Regions from separate parts of the Saccharothrix coeruleofusca genome, predicted to be linked through region 1. Evidence: riboswitches for the same ligand, from Rfam matches in the RefSeq annotation. Region 1 holds a riboswitch; each other region holds the start of a gene.
What was found. Region 1 has a riboswitch for glycine ahead of gcvP (aminomethyl-transferring glycine dehydrogenase). Riboswitches for the same ligand answer to the same signal wherever they lie in the genome.

Region 1 (7,713 bases):
TGGAGCTGAGGCTGACCGACCCGGCGGCGGTGGACGACCTGCTCGACGCGGCCGCGTACCAGGAGCTGGTGACGCAGGGGTGACGTCGATCTTCCGGCGGCTCTTCGGTCGGTGGGGGAGCCGCTCCTCAGACGCCGGTTCAGGCACGATAGGTTCTAGTGGTCTCGACGGTTCCAGCAGCAGGAGGAGAGCTCAGGTGAGCACGAACGACGGGCCAGGCGTCCCGCCCGAGCAGTCCCCGGAGCGGACCTCCGTTTTCCGGGCGGACTTCCTCGCCGAGGTCGAGGGCGCCGACGCGCCCGCCCAGGAGCCGGCGGTCGCCGGTGTCGACGCGCTGCCCGCCGGGTCGGCGCTGCTGGTGGTCAAGCGCGGCCCGAACGCGGGGTCCCGCTTCCTGCTCGACCGCGACACGACCAGCGCGGGTCGGCACCCGGACAGCGACATCTTCCTCGACGACGTGACGGTCTCGCGCAGGCACGCCGAGTTCCGCCGCGAGGGCGGCGAGTTCGTGGTGATCGACGTGGGCAGCCTCAACGGCACCTACGTCAACCGCGAGCCGGTCGACCAGGCGGTGCTGGCCAACGGCGACGAGGTGCAGATCGGCAAGTTCCGCCTCGTGTTCCTGACCGGTCCGGGCGCCGGGGGCCAGGGGGCCTGAGCGATGGGGTCCCGGTGACAGCGGCCGGGCGGCCACAACGCGGGGGGTTGAGCATCGGGGCGGTGCTGGCGCAGCTGCGATCCGACTTCCCCGACGTCACGATCTCCAAGATCCGGTTCCTGGAATCGGAGGGGTTGGTCCGCCCGGCCCGCACCGCGTCGGGGTACCGGCAGTTCACGCCCGCCGACGTCGAGCGGCTGCGGTACGTGCTGTCCGCGCAGCGCGACCGCTACCTGCCGCTGAAGGTCATCAAGGAGCACCTCGACGCCGCCGATCGCGGCAGCGGGGCGGCGCGCCCGGCGGGCGGCGCGGTGGACGGGGTGCCCGTCGCCGACCACTTCGCGGGCGCTCCCGCCCGAGGGCTGACCCGCGAGGACGTGCTGGCCCAGGCGGGCGTGGACCGCGCCCTGCTGGTCGAGCTGGAGCAGGCGGGCCTGCTGGTGCCCGACGCCTCCGGCCGCTACGACGCCGACGCGGTGGCCGTGGCGCGCACCGCGCACGCCATGGCGGTCCACGGCGTGGAGCCGCGCCACCTGCGCTACTTCCGCGCCGCCGCGGACCGGGAGCTGGAGCTGCTGGAGCAGGTGCTGGCCCCGCTGTACCGGCAGCGCGCCGCCGGGGCCCGCGCCGAGGAGACCGCGCGCGAGCTGGCCGCGCTGTCGGTGACCCTGCACACGCTGCTGGTGCGGTCCGGGCTGCGCGACATCGCCGCGGGCCGGGTTGCGCCGAGGTGAACACCCGGTTTTTCGGGACGAGGATCGTCGGCGATTGCGCACAGAGCCCGCTTGGCGGGTAGCGTCGGTAGGGCATTTGGGGAATCCTCGTGGAACACGGGGACGCCAGGGTTTCAGCGCGCTGAGGGAGGCGATACCCGATGAGCGAGATGCGCGTCGTCGGAGTGCGGGTGGAACTGCCCGCGAACCACCCGATCCTGCTGCTGCGCGAAACCGAGGGCGAGCGCTACCTGCCGATCTGGATCGGTTCGGTCGAAGCGACGGCCATCGCGTTGGAGCAGCAGGGTGTCCGCCCGGCCCGTCCGCTGACCCACGACCTGCTCAAGGACGTGATCGGCGCGCTGGGCCGCCAGCTGGAGCAGGTCCGGATCACCGACCTGCAGGAGGGCACCTACTTCGCCGAGCTGGTCTTCGACGGGGACGTGCGCGTCTCCGCCCGGCCCAGCGACTCCGTGGCGCTCGCGCTGCGGATCGGCGTGCCGATCCACGCCGAGGAGTCCGTGCTGGCGGAGGCGGGCCTGATCATCCCGGACGAGCAGGAGGACGAGGTGGAGAAGTTCCGCGAGTTCCTCGACTCGGTCTCGCCCGAGGACTTCCGCGGCGCGGACACCTGATCGGAGACGGACGCGAGGGGCCGTCCGCCGGGCTCGACCCGGTGGGCGGCCCCTCGTCCGTGTTGCGGTGCGTTGTGGATCAGGTTGTCGTGTCACCCGTGCGCCACGCCCGCGCACTGCGCGACATCAGCGCTGAGCGACTAAACGCTCACTAAACGTCGCTCGAATGGCTTACAACGACCGACTGGCTCAACCTCAACCTGAGGTTGAGCTTCGGTGCATCCCGCGCGTCGCGTTGACCTGCCCCCCGGCCAGTCTTACCGTCGGACCCAGGTGAATCGCCACGGTGTGATTCCGCATCGCGGCGGCTTCACGAGGGGCACCGGCCGTCGTGGTCGGACCGAGGGGAGGCAGGCGTGGTCGAGGAAGCGCCCATCCGGGCCGGATTCGGCGAACAGGGTGAGCTGTTCCCGGACTCCTCGCTGCCGGACGAGCTCGTCGGCTACCGGGGGCCCGCCGCGTGCCAGATCGCAGGCATCACCTACCGCCAGCTCGACTACTGGGCGCGGACCGGCCTGGTGAACCCGACGATAAGGAGCGCGCACGGCTCGGGGAGCCAGCGGCTGTACTCGTTCAAGGACATCCTGGTGCTCAAGGTGGTCAAGCGCCTGCTGGACACCGGGGTCTCGCTGCAGAACATCCGGGTCGCCGTGGACCACCTGCGCAGGCGCGGCGTCCAGGACCTGGCCAGGATCACGCTGTTCAGCGATGGCACCACCGTCTACGAGTGCACCTCGCCGGAGGAGGTGGTGGACCTGCTCCAGGGCGGCCAGGGCGTGTTCGGCATCGCGGTCAGCGGTGCGATGCGCGAGATCAGCGGCACCATCCACGAGTTCCCCGCCGAGCGGGCCGACGGCGTCGAGGTCGACAGCGCGGCGGAGGACGAGCTGTCGCGGCGCAGGCGCACCCGCGCCACCGGCTGAACCCGCGCAGGGATTCCCGCGCCGGGATTCTCGCGCTGAGATCCACGTCGCGCTCCGGGGTTCGGAACCGGTTCCGGAGGGTACGCTCCACGCGCAGTCGCTTTATCCCGTGCGGGAGAGTCCGAGCCAGTCTCGGCGCCGAAGGAGCAAATCCTCCCCGGAACCTCTCAGGCGCAAGGACCGCGCGGGTGAGACGCCTCTGGAAAGCGGGTCGGTCCGCCGACCCCGCCGACGGTGCAAGCCCGGTTCCGCCGGGTGAAGCTCTCAGGCGCCCGTCCGGGCGGAAGACAGAGGGGGAGGGCACGGCAGCAGCACGCCCGTAGCCCGACGCCGGAGGCGCACCCATGACGCAGGACCGCATCCCCCTCGCCGCGCTCGAACACGGCACCCCCTTCGCCGACCGGCACGTCGGCCCGCGGCCCGCCGAGCTGGCGCGCATCCTCGACGTCATCGGCGTCGGCTCGCTGGAGGAGCTGGCCCAGCACGCGGTGCCGGAGTCGATCCGCGAGCGCGACCTGGTGCTGGACCTGCCCGCCCCGGCCACCGAGACCCAGGCGCTGGCCGAGCTGCGCGCCCTGGCCGCGCGCAACCGCCCGATGACCCAGATGATCGGCCTTGGCTACTACGGCACCACCACCCCGGCGGTGATCCGCCGCAACGTGCTGGAGAACCCGGCCTGGTACACCGCCTACACCCCGTACCAGCCGGAGATCTCGCAGGGGCGGCTGGAGGCCCTGCTGAACTTCCAGACCATGGTCGGCGACCTGACCGGGCTGCCGGTGGCCAACGCCTCCATGCTGGACGAGTCCACCGCCGCCGCCGAGGCGATGACCCTGGTCCGCCGCGCGGGCCGGTCGAAGTCGAACAAGTTCGTGGTCGACGCCGACACCCTGCCGCAGACCCTGGCGGTGATCGAGACCAGGGCCGAGCCGCTGGGCATCGAGGTCGTGGTGGCCGACCTGTCGCAGGGCATCGAGGGCCTGGGCCTGGGCGGCGACTTCTTCGGCGTGCTGCTGTCCTACCCCGGCGCCTCCGGCGTGGTGCGCGACCACGCGGGCGTGATCGAGGAGATCCACAAGGCGGGCGCGCAGGCCGTCGTGGCCGCCGACCTGCTGGCGCTGGCGCTGCTGCGCCCGCCCGGCGAGATCGGCGCGGACGTGGTGGTGGGCACCACCCAGCGCTTCGGCGTGCCCATGGGCTTCGGCGGTCCCCACGCGGGCTACATGGCCGTGCGCTCGGGCCTGGAGCGGCAGCTGCCCGGCCGCCTGGTCGGCGTCTCGGTCGACGCCGACGGCTCGACCGCCTACCGGCTGGCGCTGCAGACCCGCGAGCAGCACATCCGCCGCGAGAAGGCCACCAGCAACATCTGCACCGCGCAGGTGCTGCTGGCCGTCATCGCCTCGATGTACGCGGTCTACCACGGCCCGGAGGGGCTGCGCGCGATCGCGACCAGGGCGCACCGGATGGCCACCGTGCTGGCCGCCGGACTGTGCGAGGGCGGCGTGGAGGTCGCGCACGGCGAGTTCTTCGACACCGTCCGGGCGGTGGTGCCCGGCCGCGCCGCCGAGGTGGTGGCCGCCGCCCGCGAACTGGGCGTCAACCTGTGGCGGGTCGACGACGACACCGTGTCCATCGCCTGCGACGAGACCACCACCCGCGAGCACCTGGCCAAGGTGTGGCGGGCCTTCGGCGTCGAGGTGCCGGACGTGGACGCGCTGGACGCCGACACCGCCGACGGCATCCCCGCCGACCTGCGCCGCACCTCGGACTACCTGACCCACCCGGTGTTCCACGCGCACCGCTCGGAGACCGCGCTGCTGCGCTACCTGCGCGCGCTGTCGGACAAGGACGTGGCGCTGGACCGCAGCATGATCCCGCTGGGCTCGTGCACCATGAAGCTCAACGCCACGGCCGAGATGGAGCCCATCACCTGGCCGGAGTTCGCCGAGCTGCACCCGTTCGCGCCCGCCGAGGACGCCGAGGGCCTGCTCACCGTGGTCACCGACCTGGAGCGGTGGCTGGCCGAGGTCACCGGCTACGACGCGGTGTCGCTGCAGCCCAACGCGGGCAGCCAGGGCGAGTTCGCGGGCCTGCTGGCCATCCGCGCCTACCACCGCGCGCAGGGCTCGCCCGACCGCGACGTGTGCCTGATCCCCTCCAGCGCCCACGGCACCAACGCCGCGTCGGCGGTGATGGCCGGGATGCGCGTGGTCGTGGTCAAGTGCGACCAGCGCGGCAACATCGACCTGGACCACCTGCGCGTGGTGCTGGCCGAGCACCGCGACGACCTCGCCGCGATCATGCTGACCTACCCGTCCACGCACGGCGTGTACGAGGACACCGTGCGCGAGGTCTGCGGCCTGGTGCACGACGCGGGCGGCCAGGTCTACGTCGACGGCGCGAACCTCAACGCGCTGATCGGCCTGGCGCAGTACGGCAAGTTCGGCTCGGACGTGTCGCACCTGAACCTGCACAAGACCTTCTGCATCCCGCACGGCGGCGGCGGTCCCGGCGTCGGCCCGATCGGCGTGCGCGCCCACCTGGCGCCGTTCCTGCCCAACCACCCGCTCCAGCCCGCGGCGGGCCCGGCCACCGGTGTCGGCCCGATCAGCGCCGCGCCGTGGGGCTCGGCGTCGATCCTGCCGATCTCCTGGGCGTACGTGCGGATGATGGGCGCGGACGGGCTGCGCCGGGCCACCCTGACCGCCGTCGCCGCGGCCAACTACGTGGCGCGCAGGCTGGACGAGCACTACCCGGTGCTCTACACCGGCGAGGACGGCTTCGTGGCCCACGAGTGCATCCTGGACCTGCGCCCGATCACCAAGGCGACCGGCGTGACCGCCGACGACGTGGCCAAGCGCCTGGCCGACTACGGCCTGCACGCGCCCACCATGTCCTTCCCGGTGGCGGGCACGCTGATGGTGGAGCCCACGGAGAGCGAGGACCTGGCCGAGATCGACCGGTTCATCGAGGCGATGATCTCGATCAAGCGGGAGATCGACCGGGTCGGGTCGGGCGAGTGGCCCGCCGACGACAACCCGCTGCGCAACGCCCCGCACACCGCGGCGTGCGTGGCGGCGGAGTGGAACCACCCGTACAGCCGCGAGGTGGCGGTGTTCCCGGCGGGCGCGGCGGCGCCGAAGATCTGGCCGCCGGTGCGCCGCATCGACGGCGCCAAGGGCGACCGCAACCTGGTCTGCTCCTGCCCGCCGGTCTCGGCGTACGGCGGCTGAGCCCCTGGGGCCCACGCGCCGCGCGCGGCGCGTGGGCCCGCTCCGGTCAGAACTCGTAGTCGAACTCGTAGTGCCCCGGCTCGCCCATCACCCACCTGATGCGGCCGTGGCCGCGCAGCCCCGCCAGCCCGCCCGACGACGCGACCACGGTGAAGGACCGCTCGGCCACGCCGTCGCGGTAGCCGCCGGTGTGCCGGAGCACGAAGGCGCCCGACCGGTCGCCCAGCGCGCCGGTCACCCTGCCCGGCATACCTGACAGGGCGTGTCAGGTGCTCGTGGAGACTTGGGGCCATGCGCGCGGCACCTGCTCAGCCTGGTCGCCGCCCGCGCGCTGGCCGACGTCGTGCCCGAGCCGGGCGGCTGGACCACCGTGCGGGTGCCGGTCGAGTCGGTCGAGCACGCCGTGGCGGACCTGCTGCGGCTGGGCCCGGAGGCCGAGGTGGTCGAACCGCCCGAGCTGCGCGAACGGGTGGTGCAGGCGCTGCGCGGGATGGCGGCGGTCTACCCGGAGGCGCTCGACCCGGTCCAGCGGCCCGCCACCTGAGGACCCGAACGCTCGGTTCGCGGTGTCCGGACGCTCGGTTCGCGCGTCAGTCGGACAAGAGCTGGCCCAGGGCGGCGTCCACGGCTTGGCCGTCCTCGGCCACCGAGACGGTGCCGCCGGTCAGCTCGGCGATCTCGGCCAGCGGCTCCCGCTGCGCGTCCGGGCCCAGCGCGATGAAGCTGATGGCGACGTCCTTGCCGGGTTCGCGCAGCTCCGCCAGCCGCGACTTGAGCTGCGCGAGGGTCAGGCCGCCCTCGTTGGGGCCGTCGACGACCACGACGACCCGGTTGCGCTTGCCGTCCTGGTGACCCGCCAGCGCCTTCTCGTACACCGCGGCCAGGCTGCCGTAGAGCTGGGTGGCCTCGCCCGGCCGCAGTCCGCCGATGCCGTCGAGCAGCTGCTGGCGCTTGGTGCCCACCGGCCCGGTGGGCACCAGCTCGCGGGAGAAGTCCCACAGCCCCAGCGACCCGGACAGCGACCTGGTCACCTGCCCGGTCAGCGCCTGCTTGACCCACTCCACCCGGCTGCGCCCGCCGCCGCCCGGCCGCCCCATCGACTCCGACGAGTCGACCAGCACGGTCACCACCTGCCCGCCGCTCGCGGCGGCCCACGCGGCGCTGATCTGCTGGGTGGTGTTGGCGTCGGCGGGGACGAGCTGCTCGGTCATGCTCGCCCAGCGGATGCCCGGCGACGGCTTGGGCCGCTCGGTGGTCGCCTCCACCCGCAACCCCGCCCTGGCCAGCACCTGCTGCTCCGAGGGCTTCTGGAGGAACTCGCGGAACGCCTGCGCGGCGCGCAGCTGGGCCTCGTCGACCCAGTCGCCCGCCAGCGCGGTGAACGGGAAGTCCGCCACCGGGGTCGGCCCGCCCGCGGCCACCCCGTACAGCGGGTTCAGCGGCGTGGCGCCGTTGTCCTTGCCGGTGTTGTGCCGGTACAGGTCCACCTCGAACACCGGCACGGCGCTGAAACCCGCCGCGTTGACCTGCGGCTTGTCCGCCATCAGCGCC
Region 2 (7,713 bases), 280 kb from region 1:
TGGCCTACGTCAAGCAGCGCACCGCGTTCGGCCGGGAGCTGATCAAGTTCCAGAACACCCGGTTCACCCTGGCCGAGTGCGCCACGAAGGCCAGGGTGGCCCGCGCCTTCGTCGACGAGTGCGTCCAGCTGCACCTGGCGGGCGAGCTGGACGTGCCCACCGCGGCGATGGCCAAGTGGTGGTCCACCGACGAGCTGTGCGAGGTCGTGGACCGGTGCGTGCAGCTGTTCGGCGGCTATGGCTACATGACCGAGTACCCCATCGCGCGGGCCTGGGCGGACGCGCGCGTGCAGAAGATCTACGGCGGGACGAACGAGATCATGAAGGAAATCATCGCGAGGTCGCTCTAGTGGGCGGGCCGCTGGAGGGGCTGCGGGTGGTCGAGCTGGCGGGGCTGGCGCCCGCGCCGTTCGGCTGCATGGTGCTGGCCGACCTGGGCGCGTCGGTGATCCGGGTGGACCGGGTGGGCGGGGCCGCCCCCGCGGTGCCCGGCGACCCGCTGGGCCGGGGCAGGCGCTCGATCGGCGTGGACATCCGCCACCCGGCGGGCGCGGCGCTGGTGCTGGACCTGGTGGCGCGGGCCGACGCGCTGGTGGAGGGCTTCCGGCCGGGGGTGACCGAGCGGCTGGGCATCGGCCCGGCGCACTGCCTGGCGCGCAACCCCCGGCTGGTCTACGGCCGGATGACCGGCTGGGGGCAGGACGGGCCGCTGGCCGCCCGCGCGGGCCACGACATCAACTACATCGCGCTGGCGGGCGCGCTGGACCCGATCGGGCGGGCGGGCCAGCCGCCGACGGTGCCGCTGAACCTCGTCGGCGACTTCGGCGGCGGCGGGCTGCTGCTGGCGCTGGGGCTGCTGGCCGCGCTGTACGAGCGGGAGCGCTCGGGGCGGGGGCAGGTGGTGGACGCGGCCATGGTGGACGGCGCGGCGCTGCTGACCACGTTCCTGCACGGGATGCGCAACGCCGGGGCGTGGCGGGGCGGCCGGGGGGAGAACCTGCTCGACGGCGGGGCGCCGTTCTACGACGTCTACGCCACCGCCGACGGCGGGCACGTCAGCATCGGCGCGCTGGAGGAGGGGTTCTACGCCGAACTGCTGAGCGTGCTGGGCCTGTCCGAGGACGACGTGCCCAGCAGGCACGACCCGGCGAACTGGCCGGAGCTGCGGCAGCGCATCGCCGAGGTGGTGGCCACCCGGACGAGGGACGAGTGGGCGGCGCTGGCGGAGGGCACGGACGCCTGCCTGGTGCCGGTGCTGGAGCCGGGGGAGGTGCGCGAGCATCCGCACAACGCGGCCCGCGGCGCGTTCGTCGAGGTCGGGGGCGTGCCGCTGCCCGCGCCCGCGCCGAGGTTCGACCGCACGCCCGCCGCGGCGCCGGGCGCGCCGCCCGCCGCGGGGGAGCACACGGACGAGGTGCTGACCGAGCTGGGGCTGGCGGCGGACCGCATCGCGGAACTGCGCGCCGCCGGGGTTGTCGGGTGAGCCGGGAATGGGTGGCGGAAATTCACGGGAAGTATCCAGTAAATGAGAGCAGCCGCCACTGACCGTGGTCACGCTCGGTGCGTGCGCGGCTCATTCGGGTGATCTGCGGCGAAGTTGTGACGATGTCGCGGAACTCCGATGTCCGTGCCGAGGGGGGCGAGCGAGGCGCTCTACCCACGTCATCGGTTCGGTCACCAATGCACTTAATAGTCCGTTCGGGTGATGTGTGGCGCGTGGTGGGCGTGGCTCAGTGCGCAAGCCTGCCGCCGGTCGTGGGATGGGGCGGGTTTGCCGGACGGCGTCCGGGTGAATGGGAGAGCATGTCCGGTGACCCGGCGTCCCCGAGGCCGTGCCCGCGGCCCACCGCCATCCCGCGAACGGACGGAGAGCTATCGGTGAACGTCAAGAAGGTGGTCACGCTGGCCGCTGTCGCGCTGGCGCTGTTCCTCCTGATCACTCAGCCCGACGAGTCGGCGGCGGCGGTCCGGCAGGTCCTGCAGTGGCTGCGCGAGGCGGCCGAGGCCGTCATCACCTTCTTCCGGAGCCTGTTCGGATAGGGCGGGTGCGGCCCGCGAAGCTGATCACTGAGAGTGGCATCAACCGTGCAAGGTTGCGCCTAACGGGTGGAATGCGGGCTATAACGCCCTGGTAACAGGGTTTTTGACGAACCTGGGTCTAGCGGTTGCCGGTACCCGCGAATACGGTGCGCTGCATTGGCTGATCTTCGACCGACGAGGAGGCAGAATGGTCGAGGACTCCGGAGTCGACGAGCTGCTGCGGCAGTGGGCGGCTGAGCGCTCGGACGACGCCGAGCTGCGAGAGGTGAACCGGATCAAGGACGCGTGGCTCGCCGAAGCCCCGCCGTCCGCGCCGGCGATCCCCGCGCAGCGGGCAACTGGTGGGGTTCGCGGTGCGGTGCGGGTCGAGTCGGCTGACCCGGCCTACGTGGCCGCGATGCGGAAGCGGGCGCCCGAGGTGCCCGAGGTCCTGCTCGCGGCGGCGGCCAGCTACTGGCAGCTGGTCGGCGACCTCGCCGAGGCGGAGCAGTGGTGGGACGCGGGCATCAGCCCGCTGGACCAGCGCGCTCTGGACTACCGGGCGGCCGGGCTCTCGCCCGCCGACCTGGGGCGTCGATTGGGCCCGATGACGGTGCTGCAGCACCTGCGTCGGGGCAGTGCGGCGGCCTGGTGCGTGGCCAGGCTGCAGAGGCAACGCCGGGACGGCGTGGCCTAGCTCTGGGATCGACCTGGGGGCGGGCTCCTGAGCGGGAGCCCACCCGACGGGGACTCGACTCCCCGTGAAGCGGACCGCGAGCCGGGCTACTCTGGCGGTGTGCCCGGCAGCGTCTTCACCCCCCAGCGCGTCGCCATCACGGTCACCTGCGCCGCCTCGCTGGTCGTGTGCTGCGGTCTGGCCTGGTGGCAGTGGCAGCGCTTCTCCTCCGCCGGGGGCACCTTCCAGAACCTGGGCTACGTGCTCCAGTGGCCCCTCTTCGGACTCTTCCCGGCCTTCGTGGTGTGGCGCATCCGCAGGCTCGAAGCCCGCAAGGACGCCGAGCCGCCCGAGGCCGCGCCCGAGCCGGTCGTTACCGTGGACCCCGTCAGGACACCCGCGCGCGACGACGAGGACGACGAACTGGCGGCCTACAACCGCTACCTCGCCGAGCTGAACGCGCGGGACCAGCGCTGAGGCGAAGGCGGTCGGTGGAGCGATGAGCGGTGCGTTGGGCCGGTTCCGGTTCATGGCGTACGTGGTGGGCGTCGGACTGCTCGCCCTCGTGCTGGCCATGGTCGTCAAGTACGCGGGCGGCGAGCCGGGCCTGATGCGGGTCGTCGGCCCCGTGCACGGCTTCCTGTACGCGGTCTACCTGGTGCTCACCGTCGACCTGGCGCTCAAGGCGCGCTGGTCGATCAAGGGCACCGCGCTGGTGCTGCTGGCGGGCACCATCCCGTTCGTCTCCTTCTACGCCGAGCGCAAGGTGGTCGACAGCGTCCGGGCGGACCGCGCCCTGTGACCGACCCCGTGACGGACCCGGTGACCGGTTCGCGGTTGACCCCGCCGGTCGGGTCCGCCTAGCGTCTGGCGGGACGAACTGAACACGGCCGTCGACGTCGCGCGGGAGAGTCCCCACCAGGGGCGCCGAAGGAGCAACCCCTCCCCGGAATCTCTCAGGCCCAGCTACCGCCCGACGAAGGCAACTCTGGAAAGCAGGCGCCCCGGCGCGCCTCGCCCACGGTGCAAGCCGCGCGCTCGCGGCGAAGCTCTCAGGCTCATGACAGAGGGGGAGGCTCCCACGACGAGGAGTCCCCCGGTGAACCGTGTCATCCTTACGCACTGGCAGGCCGCCCCCACCCCGGCGGCGCTACCGCCATGCCCGCCACCAGGGAGGACCCGCCCCATGGAAAGCCGTCGGACGCCGCTGCACGCCGAGCACGAGGCGCTGGGCGCCCAGTTCACCGACTTCGCGGGCTGGCGGATGCCGCTGCGCTACGACAGCGAGCTGGCCGAGCACCGCGCGGTGCGCACCTCGGCGGGCCTGTTCGACCTGACCCACATGGGTGAGATCCTGGTCACCGGCGCGGAAGCGGGCGCGGCGCTGGACCACGCCCTGGTCGGCCACGCCTCCGCGATCGGCGTCGGCCGGGCCCGCTACACCATGATCTGCCGGCCCGACGGCGGCGTCCTGGACGACCTGATCGTCTACCGCACCGGCGAGACCGAGTACCTGGTGGTGGCCAACGCCGCCAACGCGGGCGTGGTGCACCGCGAGCTGGTGGCGCGGGCCGAGGGCTTCGCCGCCGAGGTGACCGACAAGTCCGCCGACTTCGCGCTGCTGGCCGTGCAGGGACCCGCCTCGACGGAGATCCTCGCCGGCCTGACCCCGACCGACCTAGCCGAGGTGAAGTACTACGCCTCCTACCCGACCACCGTGGCCGACCGGCCCGCGCTGCTGGCCCGCACCGGCTACACCGGCGAGGACGGCTTCGAGCTGTTCCTCGACCCGGCCGACGCGCCCGCCGTGTGGCGGGCGCTGCTGGCCGCGGGCGCGCCGCACGAGCTCAAGCCCGCCGGTCTGGGCTGCCGCGACACGCTGCGCCTGGAGGCCGGGATGCCGTTGTACGGCAACGAGCTGGGCGTGGACCGCACCCCGTTCCACGCGGGCCTGGGGCGCGTGGTGAAGCTGGACAAGCCCGGCGACTTCGTCGGCCGCGAGGCGCTGGCGAAGGTGGCCGAGCAGGGCGTGGACAGCGCGCTGGTCGGCCTGCGGACCGATTCGCGCCGCGCCCCCCGGCACGGCTACCCCGTGCTGGACGACTCGGGCGCGCCCGTGGGCGAGGTCACCAGCGGCGCGCTGTCGCCGACGCTGGGCTACTCGGTGGCCATGGCCTACGTCACCAAGGCCAACGCGGAGCCGGGCACCCGGCTCACCGTGGACGTCCGGGGCAGGCGCGAACCCGTCGAGGTCGTCGCACTGCCGTTCTACAAGCGCAAGTCGTAAAGGGAGACACGCCATGTCCGCGCACTTCAACACCTCCCTGGCGGAGTTCGACCCGGAGGTGGCCGAAGCGGTCGCCGCCGAGCTCTCCCGCCAGCAGAGCACGCTGGAGATGATCGCGTCGGAGAACTTCACCCCGGTGTCGGTGCTCCAGGCGCAGGGGTCGGTGCTGACCAACAAGTACGCCGAGGGCTACCCCGGCAGGCGCTACTACGGCGGCTGCGAGAACGTCGACGTGATCGAGCGGCTGGCGATCGCGCGGGTCAAGGAGCTGTTCGACGCGGGCTACGCCAACGTGCAGCCGCACTCGGGCGCGCAGGCCAACGCGTGCGCGATGTTCGCGCTGCTGCAGCCCGGCGACACCATCCTGGGCCTGGACCTGGCGCACGGCGGCCACCTGACCCACGGGATGCGGATCAACTTCTCCGGCAAGCTCTACAACGTGGTGCCCTACCACGTCTCCGACGAGGACGGCCGGGTCGACATGGCCGAGGTGGAGAAGCTGGCGCGGGAGCACCAGCCCCGGCTGATCGTGGCGGGCTGGTCGGCCTACCCCCGGCAGCTGGACTTCGCCGAGTTCCGCCGCATCGCCGACGAGGTCGGCGCGTACCTGATGGTCGACATGGCGCACTTCGCGGGCCTGGTGGCGGCCGGGCTGCACCCCAGCCCGATCCCGCACGCCCACGTGGTCACCACCACCACGCACAAGACCCTGGGCGGCCCGCGCGGCGGCGTGATCCTGACCAACGACGCGGACATCGCCAAGAAGGTCAACTCCGCGGTGTTCCCCGGCCAGCAGGGCGGGCCGCTGGAGCACGTGATCGCGGGCAAGGCGGTGGCGTTCAAGCACGCCGCGTCGCCGGAGTTCGCCGACCGCCAGCGCCGCACCGTGGAGGGCGCGAAGATCCTGGCCGAGCGGCTGTCGCGACCCGACGCCGCCGCGGCGGGGGTGAAGGTGCTCACCGGCGGCACGGACGTGCACCTGGTGCTGGTCGACCTGGTGGCCTCCGAGCTGGACGGCAAGCAGGCCGAGGACCGGCTGCACGAGGTGGGGATCACGGTCAACCGCAACGCGGTGCCCAACGACCCGCGCCCGCCGATGGTCACCTCGGGGCTGCGCATCGGCACCCCGGCGCTGGCCACCCGGGGCTTCGGCGCGGAGGACTTCACCGAGGTGGCCGACATCATCGCCACCGCGCTGGGGCCCGACCCGGACCTGGCTTCGCTGCGCACCCGCGTGGAGGCGCTGGCGGCCAAGCACCCTCTGTACCCGACCCTGTGAAAGCAGTCACGAAATAGCCGGTTCCCTCCGGAGGTTGTCCCGTGTGAAACCCCACACGGGACAACCGAAAGAAGGACCCATGTCCGCGACGCTCGACGTCCTCGCGCTCCCGCGCGAGGCGCAGGACCTGCTCTTCCGCGAGGCGCGCACGGCCAGCGTCTTCACCGCCGAGCCGGTGACCGACGACCAGTTGCGGGCCGTGCACGACCTGGTCAAGTGGGGTCCGACGGGCGTGAACAGCCAGCCCCTGCGGGTGGTCTACCTGCGCGGCGAGCAGGCGCGGGCGCGGCTGCTGCCGCACATGAACGAGGGCAACCGGGACAAGACCGCCAAGGCGCCGCTGACCGCGATCCTGGCCTCCGACGCGGACTTCCACGAGCACCTGCCGCGCACCTTCCCGGTCGTCCCCGGCATCCGGGACGCGTTCGCCGCCAACCCGGACCGCGCCGAGGTGGCCAAGGTCAGCGCGCTGCTGCAGGCGGGCTACTTCATCATCGGCGTGCGCGCCGCTGGGCTGGCCGCTGGTCCGATGGCCGGTTTCGACGCCGAGGGCGTGCGCCGGGAGTTCTTCGAGGGCACCGCGCGCACCCCGCTGGTCGTGGTCAACATCGGCCACCCCGACCCCGAGCGCTACTACCCGCGCAACCCGCGCCTGGACTTCGACGAGGTCGCCACCGTCCTGTGAGGACGGTCCCGGAACGCCCGTGATCCCCCGGCCAACCCCAGGCCGGGGGATCACGTCGTGGGGAGTGGCTGCTTCGTCTCACGCGGCCGGGGCGGTCACCCCCGGCGGCAGGCACTCGACGTTGCGCGTGCCGTCGGGCTGCACCACGAACCAGGTTCCGCCGACGCCCTGCCCGCGCCACTTGCCCGGCGCCTCGTCCTTGGCGTAGGTGTACAGCGGCCAGCCCGCGAGCGTGACCTGCTCGCTGCCGTCGGCCCGCTTGACCGTGGAGACCAGGGCGGGGTCCACGCCCTCCAGCTTGGGGGTGCCGGTGCTCAGCAGCGGCGGCCAGGTCTGGGCGCACTGGCCCTCGCAGTTGGACTTGGCCGGGTCCGGGGTGTCCTTGTCGAACCGGTAGAGCGTGCGGCCGTCGCCGTCCTGGACCACCCGTCCCATCTTGTCCACGGTCTTGGCCACCAGGGTGACCGAGCTCTGCGCGGGCGCGGCCTGCGCCTCGGGGGCGGCCTGCGCTTCGGGCGCGGCGGCGGGCGCCTGGGCCTGCGGCTGCGCGGCGGGGGCGGCGGCCTCGCTGGTCGGAGGTGCCAGGGGTTCCGCGTCCCCGTAGTCGCCCTGGGCCCCGGCCTGCACCTGCTCGGTCTGCGCCACCTTGGTGCCCTGCAGCGCGGCACCGTTGGACGTCCACACGACCAGTGCGAGCACGGCCGCCATGCCGCCCGCGACGGCTATGGCGATGCGGTTTCGTCGGATCACGCTCACTCCTCCTTGTC
Region 3 (7,713 bases), 1.0 Mb from region 1:
CCGTGTCGGAGAACAGGAAGGCCTCTTCGAACACCACCCCGACGGTCCGCCGCAGCGACGCCAGCCGCAGCTCCCGCACGTCGACCCCGCCGACCCGCACCGCGCCCGCGTGCACGTCGTAGAACCGGGGCAGCAGCAGCGACACCGTCGACTTGCCCGACCCCGCCGTGCCCACCACGGCCAGCGTCTCGCCCGGCGCGACCCGCAGCGACACCCCGGACAGCACCGGCTCGCTGCGCGCGTAGCCGAACGACACCCCGTCCAGCTCCACGCCGACCGGGCCCTCGGGCACGTCGACCGCGCCCGGCCGGTCCACCACGTCGGGCTGCGAGTCGATCAGCTCGTAGACCCGCTCCACGCCCGCGCGGGCCAGCTGGGCGGTCACCATCAGGCTGGCCAGCAGCCGGGTCGGGCCGACCAGGTTGGCCACGTAGCCCGCGAAGGCCAGGAACGTGCCCAGCGACACCTGGCCGCGCAGCGCCAGCCACCCGCCCAGCGCCAGCACCCCCACCTGGCCCACGTACGGCAGCGCGGTCAGCGTCGCGGTCGGCCGGGCGGCCAGCCGGGCCGCCCGCATCCGCTCCGCGAACAGCGAGGTCGCCCGCTCCTCCAGCCGGGCGACCTCGCGCGCCTCCTGGCCGAAGCCCTTGACCACGCGCACGCCGGTGACGGTCTCCTCGACGTGCTGCGCCACGTCGGCGGCGCGCTGCTGCGCCGACCACGTGGCCGGGAACAGCGTCAGCCTGCTGCGCGCGGCGACCACCCCGACCGCCGGGATGACCACCAGCGCGACCAGCGTCAGCAGCGGGGACAGCCAGCACATGGCCACCAGCGCGGCCAGCGCGAACACCACCGTGCCGAACGCCAGCGGGGTCATCGACAGCAGGCTCTGCACCAGCTGCAGGTCGGTGATCGACCGGGACACCACCTGCCCGGTGCGCAGCGCGTCCTGCTTCTGCCCGTCCAGCCGCTGCACCGCGCCGAACACCGCCCGGCGCAGGTCGTGCTGCACGTCCACGGCCAGCCGCCCGCCCAGGTAGCGCCGCACGAACGCGGTGCCGAAGGTCAGCAGCTCCAACCCGACCAGCACGGCGGCCAGCCAGGCCAGCCGGTCGGTGCGGCCCGCCACCGCGTCGTCCACCGCGACCTTGACCAGCAGCGGGCCGACCGCCTGCAGGCCGACCCCGACCACCGCGGCCAGCACGGACCACACCACCAGCCTGCGGTGCTCCCAGCACGCGGTGGCCAGTCGGCGAATCCAGCTCTCGGTGGTCCTCACCCGATCCACAGTAGGTCGGGCCACCGACACATCCGGGGGCCGAGCACGCGACGAGGGCCGCCTTCCGGGAGGAAGACGGCCCTCGTGTGCCGAACTTCACTTGATCAGGTGATGTCCCGACGCTGCGTGGCGGCCCAGCCGCCCAGGAAGAACAGCCCCGTCCAGACCAGGAAGATCAACCCGCTCAGCCACCAGTCGAACGCGCCCAGCGCGCCCGCGATGGCCCGCAGCACGTCCTCCAGCTCGGTGGGCACCACGCCCGCCGTGGACAGGAACAGCGACGACGCCACCGAGCCGGTCAGGCCGTTGACCGCGCCGTTGGGCAGGAACCCGATCAGCTCCGGCAGCCCCTGCGTGCTCAGCACCAGCTGCAGGCCGTTCTCGATGATCAGCATGTAGAGCAGCAGCACCACGGTCGTGCCCACCACGCTGGTCATCAGCGCGCCCACGCCCACGCCGAACATCGTCATCAGGATCGACGACAGCACGCCCACGCCCGCCATGGCCAGCCAGCCGCCCGCCGAGGGCAGGGCGTCCACGTCGGAGGTGATCGCGATGCCGATGCTCACCGCGGCCACGATCGCCAGGCCGTAGATGGCCCCCCACGCGACGTAGACCAGCATCTTCGCGCCCAGCGCGGCCACCCTGGTCGGCGCGGTGAGGAAGGTGGTGGTGATGGTCCGGTGGCGGATCTCGTTGGAGATCGCCATGCCGCCGAAGATCATCGGGAAGATCGTGGCCACGTTGATGCTGCGCGCCATGCCGAACAGCGACACCTGCCACTGGTCCGGGGAGATGCCGATCAGGTCGGTCAGCTGCTCGGCGTCCTCGCTGGTGACCACGTCCATCAGGCCCTTGCCGATGGCGCCGGTGGCCAGCGCCCAGCCCAGCGCGATCAGCACGGTCGGGATCATCAGACCCCACCACAGGCCGGTGGTGGTGGTCTTGCGGAACTCGGCCTTGACCAGGTTGCCCAGCATCGACGGCTGCCGGTACTGCGGGGCCGGGCCCGCCGGGCCGGTCTGGTAGTTCATCTGCTCGGTCACGCGCCGCCTCCGAAGCCGCCCTGGCCCGGCTGCTGCTGGCCCGGTGGTGGTGGTTGTTGCTGGTAGCCGCCCGGTGGGGTGCCCGGTGGGGTGCCCGGTGGGGTGCCCGGTGGAGTGCCCTGCGGGGCGCCCTGCTGGTAGCCGGGCGGCGGTGCGTAGTAGCCGCTGCCCGCCTGCTGCTGGTAGCCCTGCGGGGGGTAGCCGGGCTGCTGGTAACCCGGCGGGGGCGCGTAGTACCCGCTGCCGCCGCCCGGCTGCTGCGGCGGGTACTGGGCCACGCCCGGCGCCGCGTACTGGCCGTTGGTGAGCTGGAAGAACAGCTGCTCCAGGTCGGCCTTCTCCTCCTGGATGCCGTAGATGGACACCCCGGCCTTGAGGGCGGTGTCGGCCACCTGCTTGGCCTCCACGCCGGTCACCGCGATGCGGCCGTCGGGCACCTGCTCGATGGCGGTAATCCCGTCCGCCTGCAGCGCCGTGACCAGCGCGCCGGTGTCCGACGGCTGCACCAGCACCCGGCTGCGCTGCGACTGGCGCAGGTTGTCCAGCGGCCCGTAGTACATGGTCTGCCCTCGGCTGACGATCACCACCTGGTCGACGGTCTGCTCGACCTCGGCCAGCAGGTGGCTGGAGACCAGCACGGTGCGCCCGCTGCGCGCGTAGGACTGCAGGAACTGCCGCAGCCAGGCGATGCCCTCGGGGTCCAGGCCGTTCGCGGGCTCGTCGAGCACCAGCACCTGCGGGTCGCCCAGCAGGGCGGTGGCCAGCGCCAGCCGCTGCTTCATGCCCAGCGAGAACCCGCCCGCCTTGCGGTCGCCCGCCGCGCCCAGGCCCACCAGCTGCAGCACCTGGTCCGCGCGCTGGTCCGGCACGCCCATCGCGGCGGCGTAGACCCGCAGGTGGTCGCGGGCCGAGCGCTTGGCGTGGAAGCCCTGCGCCTCCAGCACCGCGCCGACCACGCGGGCCGGGTTGCCGAGCTGGTGGAACGGCCTGCCGTTGATCAACCCGGTGCCCGCGGTCGGCGTGACCAGGCCGAGCAACATGCGCAGGGTCGTCGTCTTGCCCGCCCCGTTGGGGCCCAGGAACCCGGTCACCGAACCCGGTTCCACCGTGAAGCTGAGGTTCTGCACCGCTGTGACCGGACCGAACTGTTTGGTCAAGCCCTGCACCACGATGCGGCCACTGCCGTCGTGCACGCGTCCTCCCGAGTGTGCTGCTCGGGCGCCATCCTGCCCTAGGGGGGTCAGTCCGGGAGGGCGTGTCGCGGTTTCGAGACCACCGGGATCTCGGTGGTGACCTCGGCGGGGCTCTCGGCGGGCGGTTCGGCGGGTGGTTCGGCGGGCCACGTCGGACGGGTCGGGTGGGTCGGGTGGGCCTGATGGGTCTGGCGGGCCGGGCGGGCGAACGGGTTGCGCAGCGGTCCCCGGCGCTCGCCGCGCGGCAGGCTGTCGCCGATGAGGTGCTGGTGGGCCATGGTCCACACCTGGCACGGCCACCGGCGGTGCCGCAGCACGCCGGGGCAGGCGCGGCAGCGCCCGTCGGCGTCGGGCTGGTGCACGGTCAGCAGCAGCCGCCAGCCGTCGGCCAGCCGGTGGATCTCGGCGCGCGCCAGCGGCACCAGCGCTTCGGCCTCGCCCCGCTCGGCGACCTCGTCGAGCAGGGCGAGCCGGTGCAGCACCGCGTCGCGCAGCGTCTCCTCCACGGCCCTCACACCCTGTCCGCGGCCTGGCCGAGCAGCTGGCGCAGGCGCCAGGTCTGGGTGACCGACATCACGGCGGACTCACCGGGTGGGGCGACGAGGACCACCCGGTGGTCCTCGACCAGGACCGTCATCGAGCGGTCGCGCCCGAACGGGTCGTGGCAGGCGATCCAGCCCTGCGATTCAGCCATGTGCGCTCCGATCAGGGGGTGCGGCGGGCTTTGAGGGGACGCCGGTAGCTCCGCGTGCTCGTGGCGTCCCACTTGGACCATCGGCCGGCCCGGTGCGCCGTCTTAACCGCAGCTAGGACATTCACTCGTTAGCTTGACGGCGCGATCACTGTGCGTGGGTGTCGCGGCGGCGAGAGGTGGGCCGGTCCGGTGGGCCGCTGGGCAGGATGGCCCCTGGCCCGCTAGGATTGCACTGCGACCCGCTCCCAGTGACCCCCAGGCTGGTTGAGCGGGTCGCCTTTTCACGACGAGGGGCGTGCCCACCGCGGTGGGCACGCCCCTCGTGTCGTTCCCCGGCCTCGTTCCTCGGGGGTCGTTCCTCAGGCGTCGTTCCTCAGAGCTCGACCGGCGTGTGCGCCATGCCGTGCGCCTGCGCCACCGGCAGGTTCGTCAGCGCGCCGTCGTGCGCGTTCAGGCCCAGCGCCAGCGCCGCGTCCGCGCGCAGCGCCTCCCGCCAGCCCCGGTCCGCCAGCGCCACCGCGTACGGCAGCGTCACGTTGGTCAGCGCGAACGTCGAGGTGCGCGGCACCGCCCCCGGCATGTTCGCCACGCAGTAGAAGACCGAGCCGTGCACCTGGTAGGTCGGGTCGTCGTGGGTGGTCGGCCGCGAGTCGGCGAAGCAGCCGCCCTGGTCGATCGCGATGTCCACGAGCACCGAACCGGGCTTCATGTCGGCCACCAGCTCGTTGCCGACCAGCTTGGGCGCCTTCGCGCCGGGCACCAGCACCGCGCCGATCACCAGGTCGGCCTCGCGCACCGCCTGCTCGACGGCGTAGCGGGTGGAGGTCACCGTGCGCAGCCTGCCCCGGTGCTGCGCGTCGATCTGGCGCAGCCGGTCGACGTTGGTGTCCAGGACCTCCACGTCCGCGCCCATGCCGGAGGCGATCACGGCGGCGTTCAGCCCCGCCACGCCACCGCCGATCACCACCACCCGCGCCGGGTGCACACCGGGCACGCCACCGGGCAGCACACCCCGGCCACCGGAGGGCCTCATCAGCGAGAACGCGCCGACCTGGGGCGCGAGGCGGCCCGCCACCTCGGACATCGGCGCCAGCAGCGGCAGCGCCCCGCCGGGCGTCTGCACGGTCTCGTAGGCGATGGCCGTGGTGCCCGCGTCCAGCAGCGCCCTGGTCAGCGGCCGGTCGGCGGCCAGGTGCAGGTAGGTGAACAGCACCTGCCCCCGGCGCAGCCGCGGGTACTCCTCGGCGATGGGCTCCTTGACCTTGAGCACCAGCTCGCCCTCGGCCCACACGTCCTCGGCCGAGGCCAGCACCTTCGCGCCCACCGCGAGGTACTCCTCGTCCGGGATGGCCGACCCCAGGCCGGCACCCGCCTCCACGAAGACCTGGTGGCCGCGCGCGGTCAGCTCGTGGGCGCCCGCCGGGGTCAGCGCGACGCGGTACTCGTGGTTCTTGATCTCGCGGGGAACTGCGATCCGCACGGTCGCCTCCTTCAGCTGCTGTTACGCCAAAGGTCCGCGAGCGGGGTACCCGTGTCATCGTGCGGCCAACACCAACGGGACGAACCCGCGTTGTGCCGGCCGCACAACGGCGGAGGTCGGTCGCGTTGACACCCGCGCACGCGGGGACCTAGCGTCTGCCCATCAGGGCAAACTGAACATCGGCCGTGGTGCCACCCGGCACCGCAACCCGGGCGGGAGAGCCTCCAGGCGAGCTGGAGCGCCGAAGGAGCAAGCACCCCGCACACTCTCAGGCACCGAGAACCGTCCGGGCGAGGCGACTCTGGAAAGCGCGCCCCGGCGCGCACCCACGGTGCAAGCCGCGCGCGCGGCGAAGCTCTCAGGTCCCAGGACAGAGCAGGGGAACCCGTACTTCTCCTGAGGAGCGCTGCCGTGACCTACCCCGATCAGCTGCTGTACACCCCCGAGCACGAGTGGGTCGACTGGGCGCCGGGCACCCAGGACCCCGTGCCCGTCGGCATCACCTCCTACGCCGCCGAATCGCTGGGCGACATCGTCTTCGCGCAGCTGCCCGAGGTCGGCGACCGCGTCACCTCCGGGCAGGTGTGCGGCGAGCTGGAGTCGACCAAGTCCGTCAGCGACCTGTACGCGCCGGTCAGCGGCGAAGTCGTGGAGGTCAACCAGGCCGTGGTCGACGACCCGGCGGCGATCAACGCCGACCCGTACCGCGCCTGGCTGTTCAAGGTGGCCGTGGAGGAGGCGGAGGGCCTGCTGACCGCCGCCCGGTACGCCGAGCTGACCGGGGACTGACGCCGTGGCCATCAGCGTCTTCGACCTGTTCACCGTCGGCATCGGCCCGTCCAGCTCGCACACCGTGGGCCCGATGCGCGCCGCGGCCATGTTCGCCGACCGGCTGCGCACGCGCGGCCCGCTGGCGGCGGTGGACCGGGTGCACGTCGAGCTGTTCGGCTCGCTCGGCGCGACCGGGCACGGGCACGGCAGCGCCAAGGCCGTGCTGCTGGGCCTGGAGGGCCACCGGCCCGAGGAGGTCGACCCGGTGGCGGCGGGCGCGCGGGTGGAGCGGATCAGGTCCTCCGGGCGGCTGCTGCTCGGCGGCGAGCGCGAGGTGCCGTTCACCGAGGACCGCGACCTGGTGATGCACCGGCGCAAGTCGCTGCCGCTGCACCCCAACGGGATGAGCTTCGCCGCGTTCAGCGCGGGCACCGAGGTGGACCGCGCGGTGTACTACTCGGTGGGCGGCGGGTTCGTGGTGGACGAGGACGCCGCCGGGGCGGACCGGATCAAACCGGACGCGACCCCGGTCCGCCACCCGTTCCGCACCGGCGACGAGCTGCTGGCCCGCACCCGCGAGACCGGGCTGCCGATCAGCGAGGTCATGCTGGCCAACGAGCTGTCCTGGCGCGACGAGGCGTCGGTGCGGTCCGGGCTGCTGCACATCTGGGACGTCATGCAGGAGTGCGTGGAACGCGGGTGCACCGAGCAGGGCGTGCTGCCCGGCGGGCTGAAGGTCCGGCGGCGGGCGGCGGACATGCGGCGGCGGCTGATGGGCGAGCACTACGCGACCGACCCGCTGCGCGTGATGGACTGGGTGACGCTGTTCGCGCTGGCGGTCAACGAGGAGAACGCGGCGGGCGGGCGCGTGGTCACCGCGCCCACGAACGGCGCGGCGGGCATCGTGCCCGCGGTGCTGCACTACTACGCGCGGTTCGTGCCGGGGGCGACGGACGACGGTGTGGTGCGGTTCCTGCTCACGGCGGGAGCGGTGGGCGTGCTGTTCAAGGAGAACGCGTCCATCTCCGGGGCCGAGGTGGGCTGCCAGGGCGAGGTCGGGTCGGCGTGCTCGATGGCGGCGGCCGGGCTGGCCGAGGTGCTGGGCGGCACGCCGGAGCAGGTGGAGAACGCCGCCGAGATCGCCATGGAGCACAACCTCGGGTTGACGTGCGACCCGATCGGCGGGCTGGTGCAGATCCCGTGCATCGAGCGCAACGCGCTGGCGTCGATCAAGGCGATCACGGCGGCGC

Region 2: another riboswitch for glycine. It lies ahead of gcvT (glycine cleavage system aminomethyltransferase GcvT); the one in region 1 lies ahead of gcvP (aminomethyl-transferring glycine dehydrogenase).
Region 3: another riboswitch for glycine. It lies ahead of gcvH (glycine cleavage system protein GcvH); the one in region 1 lies ahead of gcvP (aminomethyl-transferring glycine dehydrogenase).

What each region holds. Positions count from the first base shown of each region.
Region 1 covers NZ_JAGINV010000001.1:4,655,747-4,663,459, reverse strand. Annotated here, with positions in the region: gene gcvH (glycine cleavage system protein GcvH) at 1-83, shown strand, start outside; gene garA (glycogen accumulation regulator GarA) at 197-658, shown strand; gene ftsR (transcriptional regulator FtsR) at 673-1,392, shown strand; gene JOF41_RS20595 (bifunctional nuclease family protein) at 1,533-2,006, shown strand; gene JOF41_RS20590 (MerR family transcriptional regulator) at 2,363-2,929, shown strand; glycine riboswitch at 3,032-3,122, shown strand; gene gcvP (aminomethyl-transferring glycine dehydrogenase) at 3,274-6,162, shown strand; gene JOF41_RS20580 (DUF3224 domain-containing protein) at 6,209-6,412, opposite strand; gene JOF41_RS20575 (WYL domain-containing protein) at 6,446-6,706, shown strand; gene JOF41_RS20570 (substrate-binding domain-containing protein) at 6,753-7,713, opposite strand, start outside.
Region 2 covers NZ_JAGINV010000001.1:4,931,668-4,939,380, reverse strand. Annotated here, with positions in the region: gene JOF41_RS22035 (acyl-CoA dehydrogenase family protein) at 1-350, shown strand, start outside; gene JOF41_RS22030 (CaiB/BaiF CoA transferase family protein) at 350-1,483, shown strand; gene JOF41_RS22025 (hypothetical protein) at 1,879-2,040, shown strand; gene JOF41_RS22020 (helix-turn-helix transcriptional regulator) at 2,228-2,716, shown strand; gene JOF41_RS22015 (hypothetical protein) at 2,816-3,172, shown strand; gene JOF41_RS22010 (DUF3817 domain-containing protein) at 3,195-3,497, shown strand; glycine riboswitch at 3,590-3,677, shown strand; glycine riboswitch at 3,679-3,769, shown strand; gene gcvT (glycine cleavage system aminomethyltransferase GcvT) at 3,882-4,982, shown strand; gene glyA (serine hydroxymethyltransferase) at 4,996-6,261, shown strand; gene JOF41_RS21995 (malonic semialdehyde reductase) at 6,341-6,946, shown strand; gene JOF41_RS21990 (COG4315 family predicted lipoprotein) at 7,025-7,696, opposite strand.
Region 3 covers NZ_JAGINV010000001.1:5,684,615-5,692,327, reverse strand. Annotated here, with positions in the region: gene JOF41_RS25700 (ABC transporter ATP-binding protein) at 1-1,279, opposite strand, end outside; gene JOF41_RS25695 (ABC-2 transporter permease) at 1,384-2,325, opposite strand; gene JOF41_RS25690 (ATP-binding cassette domain-containing protein) at 2,322-3,518, opposite strand; gene JOF41_RS25685 (hypothetical protein) at 3,566-4,033, opposite strand; gene JOF41_RS25680 (hypothetical protein) at 4,030-4,212, opposite strand; gene ald (alanine dehydrogenase) at 4,586-5,692, opposite strand; glycine riboswitch at 5,896-5,987, shown strand; gene gcvH (glycine cleavage system protein GcvH) at 6,104-6,481, shown strand; gene JOF41_RS25665 (L-serine ammonia-lyase) at 6,486-7,713, shown strand, end outside.